Variovorax paradoxus: one gene and its partner. The main gene of each other region encodes a partner of the protein of the gene in region 2 in a complex. Links are inferred from orthologs where the notes say so. Each region holds a gene or a part of one and is shown on either strand. Other genes may lie near its edges. The genes, in order: dapF and QFZ47_RS17815.

The links.
Region 1: the proteins of QFZ47_RS17815 (region 2) and dapF are in contact, whole or in part, in a solved structure (PDB 5YGU), measured with the Escherichia coli proteins. The link is inferred for Variovorax paradoxus from one-to-one orthologs.

What each region holds. Positions count from the first base shown.
Region 1 is NZ_JAUSXL010000002.1:1,065,437-1,068,678, reverse strand. The notes cover bases 112-3,040. They hold dapF (diaminopimelate epimerase), read left to right. Parts: upstream 112-1,098; coding sequence 1,099-1,983; downstream 1,984-3,040. Other genes in these bases: QFZ47_RS08770 (YdcF family protein), read left to right, coding at 2,675-3,040; QFZ47_RS08775 (DUF484 family protein), read left to right, coding at 1,980-2,678; QFZ47_RS08785 (I78 family peptidase inhibitor), read left to right, coding at 683-1,060; QFZ47_RS08790 (LysR family transcriptional regulator), read right to left, coding at 112-626. Outside these bases: more of QFZ47_RS08790, read right to left, coding at 1-111; more of QFZ47_RS08770, read left to right, coding at 3,041-3,242. UniProt on the Escherichia coli protein: Involved in the succinylase branch of the L-lysine biosynthesis and in the biosynthesis of the pentapeptide incorporated in the peptidoglycan moiety. Catalyzes the stereoinversion of LL-2,6-diaminopimelate (L,L-DAP) to meso-diaminopimelate (meso-DAP).
Region 2 is NZ_JAUSXL010000002.1:3,005,248-3,008,549, forward strand. What follows is about bases 216-3,204. They hold QFZ47_RS17815 (RNA pyrophosphohydrolase), read right to left. Parts: upstream 2,050-3,204; coding sequence 1,381-2,049; downstream 216-1,380. Other genes in these bases: proB (glutamate 5-kinase), read left to right, coding at 216-772; QFZ47_RS17810 (CNP1-like family protein), read right to left, coding at 834-1,367; QFZ47_RS17820 (proline--tRNA ligase), read left to right, coding at 2,195-3,204. Also shown: more of proB, read left to right, coding at 1-215; more of QFZ47_RS17820, read left to right, coding at 3,205-3,302. UniProt on the Escherichia coli protein: Master regulator of 5'-end-dependent mRNA decay.

The DNA of each region.
Region 1 (3,242 bases), 1.9 Mb from region 2 along the record:
TTGCGCGTGAGCGATGCGCTCCGTGCCAGCGTGACCAGGTCGTGCTCGAGCACGTCCGCGAGGCAGGCGTTCTGCCGGCCGTCCAGCAGGTGGCCCGCCGGCACCAGCAGCACCAGCTGGTCGACATTGCAGACAAGGGTCTCCAGGCCTTCGTGCGGCACGTTGTCGCCGATGACGGCCAGCTCCGCCGTGCCCTTCTGCACGGCGCGGATGCCGTCTTCGCTCAGGGCATCTTCCATGTCGATCACCACGTGCGGATAGCGGCGGGCGTACTCGGCCAGCACGCTGGGCAGGAAGCCGCCGAAAGCGGAAGGATTGGCACACAGCCGCAGATGGCCGGTGGCGCCCGAGTGCAGGTCGTCGACGGCCTGCACGAGCTGTTCCAGGCGCGCGATCACCTCGATCGCGTGCCGGTGCAGGGTCTGTCCCTCGGGCGTGGCGGTCACGCCGCGCTGGCCGCGCTGGAGCAGCGCCATGCCGCAATGCCGTTCGAGATCGGTGATGCGCTTGCTGGCCGCCGGAAGCGATACGCCGAATCGGTCTGCACCCGCGGTCAGGCTTCCACCATCGACAACCGCGACAAAAAGTCGCAGCGAGGTGAGATCGAAACGATTCAGATTGATCATGGCGGGTGGATTTGACCATCGCCGGCGCTACGATCCATTGAAAGACGCAAGACACCATGCCTATCCTCCATCGACCCGGTTTCATCTTTTCTCCGCGTGCGCGCGGCACCATGGCGGCCGCCCTTTGCGCGGCATCGCTCTTCATGGCGGGCTGCGAAACAAAACCCGAATTCCGCCCGCTCACCTCCGAGGTGCCGCCGCCGCCCACTTTCGTGACCGTGCCGAGCGAAGAAACCTGCCAGGCCGTGGAGGCGCGCTATGCGCTCGGCCAGGCCCTCGATCCGCTGCTGCTGGAGCAGATGCGCACGCGCACCGGTTCCAAGTCCGCACGCACTTCGGCCGTCGGCGCGCCGCTGCCGTCTCCGGCCGATCCGGGGCGGCTCAATGTGGACGTCGATCCGCAGGGCCGCATCAGCGGCGCGCGCTGCGGCTGAAGTCGAACGCCACCATTCCAGGGGCGGATAATCGCCCAATGCGAATCCGCTTTACCAAGATGCAGGGTGCCGGCAACGATTTCGTCGTGCTGGACGAAACGCGCGGCACGCTGGGCCTCACGGCCGCGCAGTACCGCTTCCTGGCCGACCGCCATTTCGGCGTCGGCGCCGACCAGATCCTCACGGTGCGGCCTCCCTCCAAGGGCGCGGCCGAGGGGGTCGATTTCCAGTACGTGATCCACAACGCCGACGGCGGCGAGGTGGAGCAGTGCGGCAACGGCGCGCGCTGCTTCATGCGCTTCGTGCGCGAGCACCACCTGACCGACAAGGACACGGTGCGCGTCGAAACGCTGGCCGGCATCATCGAGCCGCGCATGAGCGAGGACGGCCGGGTCACGGTCGACATGGGGCCGCCCATCTTCGAACCCGCGCGCGTGCCCTTCGACACCGCCGGCCTCGATTCGCAGCCCGACGGCGCCTGGCACAGCTGGCACCTGGCCCTCGGCACGCATGCCGAATCGGCCATTGTTTCGCTCGCGGTGCTGTCGATGGGCAACCCGCATGCGGTGCAGGTGGTCGACAACGTCGACACCGCGCCCGTGGCCCGGCAGGGCCCGCAGATCGAGCACCATCCGCGTTTTCCGCAGCGGGTGAATGCCGGCTTCATGCAGGTGGTCGACCGCTCGCACATCAAGCTGCGCGTGTTCGAGCGCGGCGCCGGCGAAACGCTGGCCTGCGGCACCGGCGCCTGCGCGGCGGTGGTGGCGGGCATCCGGCTCGGGCTGCTGGAGCACCGGGTCGACGTGCAGACGCATGGCGGCGTGCTCACGATCGGCTGGGAGGGCGAGGGGAACCCCGTGCTCATGACCGGCCCGGCCACCACGGTTTTCGAGGGGGACATCGAGGTGCCCGAGCTGCCATGACCAACTTCAGAAACAACAAAGACGACGCCATGAACCCGATCACCGAAGACGACATCGCCAACTACCTGGCGAACACGCCCGACTTCTTCGAGCGGCACGCCCAGTTGCTGGCGCAGGTGCAGCTCACCAGCCCGCACGGCAACCGCGCCGTGAGCCTGCAGGAGCGCCAGGCCGAGATGCTGCGCGAGAAGATCAAGGCGCTGGAGCATCGCCTGATGGACATGGTGCGCCACGGCACCGAGAACGTGGTCATCGCCGACCGCCTGCAGCGCTGGACCAGCGGCCTGCTGACCACGCGCGATCCGCGCAGCCTGCCGTACCGCATCGCGGTCGACCTGCAGTCGCTGTTCCTGGTGCCGCAGACCGCCATCAAGGTGTGGGACTGCGGCGCCGACTACCTCAACGAGGCCTATGCGCAGTGGGTGAGCGACGACGTGAAGGCGCTGGCCACCTCGCTGACCTCGCCCTACTGCGGGCTCAATTCGGGCTTCGAGGCGGCCAACTGGCTGCCCGAGCCGGCCGGTGCGATGTCGATCGCGCTGATCCCGCTGCGGCCCGATGCCGAGTCGCCGGCCTTCGGCCTCTTGGTGCTGGCCTCGCCGGACGCGCAGCGCTTCAACGCCGAAATGGGCACCGACTTTCTCGAACGCATCGCCGAACTGGCTTCGGGCGCGCTGTCGCGGCTGCGGCCTTGAGCGGGCAGCGCCGGTCCTGGCGGGCCGCCGCCCGGCCCGTGCTGTGGACGGTGCTGCTGGCCGCGCTGCTGGCCTACCTCGCTATCGCCGCGGTCATCTGGCGGCGCGCGGTCGAGGCGCTTGCCAATCCCCCGCAACGGCCGGCCGACGCCGCGCTGGTCCTGGGCAACCGCGCATTTCTCGATGGCAAGCCCAATCCCTGCCTGACGGGCCGGGTCGACACCGCCATTGCGCTGGCCGATGCGGGCCTTGCGAAGCAGCTTGTGCTGTCGGGTGGCGTCGACAAGGAGGACGGCCGCATCGAGGCCGAGGTGATGCAGCGGCATGCGCGGGCCCAGGGCTACGCCGGGCCGCTGCTGCTGGAGCCGGCATCGACTTCGACCCGCCTGAATCTCGCGATGTCGCGTCCGATGCTGCAGGCGGCGGGCATCCACGGCGTGATCGTGGTGTCGGAGCCCTACCACCTCTGGCGCGTGGAGCGCCTGGTGCGGGCCAGCGGTTTCGACAAGGACTTCGACGTTCAGTACGCCGCCGCAAGCACGCGCTGCTGGCGCCGCTGGGGCA
Region 2 (3,302 bases):
TCTCAACGCGCGCTCGACCCTCGTCACGCTGCTCAGGCTGGGCGTGGTGCCGGTCATCAACGAGAACGACACCGTCGTCAACGACGAGATCAAGTTCGGCGACAACGACACGCTGGGCGCGCTGGTGGCCAACCTGGTCGAAGCCGACGCACTGGTCATCCTCACGGACCAGAAAGGCCTCTACACGGCCGACCCGCGCAAGGATCCGGACGCGAAATTCGTGCACGAGGCGGCGGCCGGCGATCCGGCGCTCGAAGCCATGGCGGGCGGGGCGGGCTCCAGCCTCGGCCGCGGCGGCATGATCACCAAGATCCTCGCGGCCAAGCGCGCGGCCGGCTCGGGCGCCTCCACCGTGATCGCCTGGGGGCGCGAGACCGACGCTTTGCTGCGCCTGACGCGCGGCGAATCCATTGGCACGCTGCTGGTGGCGCAGACGGCCAAGCACCAGGCGCGCAAGCGCTGGATGGCGGACCACCTGCAACTGCGCGGTGCGGTCACCGTCGATGCGGGTGCGGCGGCCAAGGTGCGTGCCGAGGGCAAGAGCCTGCTGCCGATCGGCATGACGGGTGTCTCGGGAGAGTTTTCGCGCGGCGACGTGATCGCCGTGCGCGATGCCGACGGGGTCGAACTCGCCCGCGGTCTGGCCAATTATTCGAGCGTCGAGGCCCGGCTGCTGTGCCGCAAGCCCTCGTCGGAATTCGAGCGCTTGCTGGGCTACGTGGCGGAGCCGGAAATGGTCCACCGCGACAACATGGTGCTGATGCGCAGCTGAGGCCGGGTTGGAATGGAAACGGGGCCCTTCAAGGCCCCGTTCGATCGTCTGCCGCCCTGCCTTATTGCAGCTGGCGTGCCGGGTCTCGCATGTTCGTGACCATGTCCTTGACCGAGACGCGGGGCGCATGGCCGCGGCACAGGCCCTGTTGCGCCAGCTGCCTGGCATAGCTCGAGTTCAGGTCGCGGAAGCTCTTCCACTCGGGCCGTTCGACCTTGCTCCAGGCGCCGTTGTTGTATCGCGCGTAGCTCTTCACCTCGTCGGTCGAGCAGCGCACGCCTTCGTAGAAAGCGTTCAGCGCCGCGTCCCCGCCACTGCGGCTGGTCGCGACCACCACGTAGCGCACCACGCCGTCGCCGGTGATCGTGATGGTGGCCGGATCGACGCCGAACTTCAGCGACATGTAGGGCGGCATCGCGATCGGCTCGAGGCGCTTGACGTCGAAGGCTGGCGGCGGCGGGGCTTCGCTTTCCTTCCATTCGGCGTCCGTCTCGTAGCGCTTGGGCGGCGGCGGCATGCCGGCCTGCGCCCAGTCGGGATTGTCCGTGTCGTGTGTGCCCGATGCGCATCCGGCAAGCAGGGCCAGGCATACCACGAGCAGCGCGCTCTCAGTGCTGCGACGGAAAGAAGGGCGCTTTGTTGTGGGGAGGAGAAGGTTCATCGCTCGCGGAATTAATGTCGGGATGCGGGTCGAAACTGCCGCCGGGCGGCAGGTCCAGCCCCGCGGGCGCGCCGCCGTCGGGCGTGTGGCGCTCGAACTCTCGGGCGCGCACATTGCTGCGCAGGAAGCGGTTGCGGAAATCCTGCCGCGGCAGGTAGCGAGCAAGCTCGGTCAGTGCCATCTCGTAGACGCCGCGTTTGAATTCGACGACCACATCGAGCGGCACCCAGTAGTCGTGCCATCGCCAGGCGTCGAATTCGGGGTGGTCGGTCGCGCGCAGGTTCAGATCCCAGTCGTGACCGATCAATTGCAGTAAATACCAGATTTGCTTCTGGCCCTTGTAGTGGCCCCGTGCGTCACGGCGGATGAACCGATCCGGCACCTCGTAGCGCAACCAGTCACGGGTACGGGCCACGATGCGCACGTGCTCCGGATGGAGCCCGACTTCCTCGTGCAGTTCCCGGAACATGGCTTGCTCGGGACTTTCGCCGCGGTCTATGCCGCCTTGCGGAAACTGCCAGGAATGCGTGCGTATGCGTTTGCCCCAGAAAACCTGGTTTCTCTGGTTGAGCAGGATGATGCCGACGTTGGGCCTGAAGCCGTCCCGGTCGAGCATAATCAAACCCCAATTTTTGAACTGAGTCGATTATGCATGCCGGGTTGCACACGGCAAGCGGCCAGTTCGAGGCCCGCGGGTTCCCGGAGGTCTCCCTGCCGGCATCCGTCTTCCCTACGACTTTGAATCCACCAGCGCGATCCCGATGAAAGCTTCCCGATTTTTTGTCTCCACCCTCAAGGAAGCGCCCGCCGACGCCGAGGTCGCGAGCCATCGGCTCATGATGCGCGCGGGCATGATCAAGAAGCTCGGCACGGGCATCTACACCTACATGCCGATGGGGCTGCGCGTGATCCGCAAGGTCGAGGCGATCGTGCGCGAGGAAATGAACCGCGCCGGCGCCGTCGAGCTCGCGATGCCCGTGGTGCAGCCGGCCGAGTTCTGGCAGGAGACCGGCCGCTTCGACAAGATGGGCCCCGAGCTGCTGCGCATCAAGGATCGCCATGACCGCGACTTCGTGGTCCAGCCCACCAGCGAAGAGGTGGTGACCGACATCGCGCGCCAGGAAATCCGCAGCTACAAGCAGCTGCCGAAGAATTTCTACCAGATCCAGACCAAGTTCCGCGACGAGCGCCGTCCGCGCTTCGGCCTGATGCGCGGGCGTGAGTTCATCATGAAGGACGCCTACAGCTTCGACCGCGACCTGGGCGCAGCCAAGGCCAGCTACCAGGTCATGGCCGACGCCTACCGCCGCATCTTCGACCGCTTCGGCCTGCGCTACCGCGCCGTGGCGGCCGACAGCGGCGCCATCGGCGGCGACCTGAGCGAAGAGTTCCAGGTGATTGCGGCCACCGGCGAAGACGCCATCGTCTACTGCCCCGGCAGCGACTACGCGGCCAACATGGAGAAGGCCGAGGCGCTCGCGCCGGCCGGCCCGCGCCCCGCGGCGGCCAAGGCGCTCGAAAAGACCCCGACCCCCGGCAAGGCCACGTGCGCCGATGTGGCCGAACTGCTCGGCGTGCCGCTGTCGACCACGGTCAAGTCGCTGGTGCTGGCCACCGACATCGTCGACGAGGCCGGCAACCCGAAGGGCTCGCAGGTCTGGCTGCTGCTCTTGCGCGGCGACCACGACATGAACGAGATCAAGGTCGGCAAGGTGCCGGGCCTGGACCAGGGCTTCCGCTTTGCAACACTGGCCGAAATCGACGAACACTTCGGCTGCAAGCCCGGCTACCTCGGCCCGCTGAACCTGAAGAAGCCGGTCAAGCTCGTGGCCGACCGCGAAGCGGCGGTGCTGGCCGACTGGATCACCG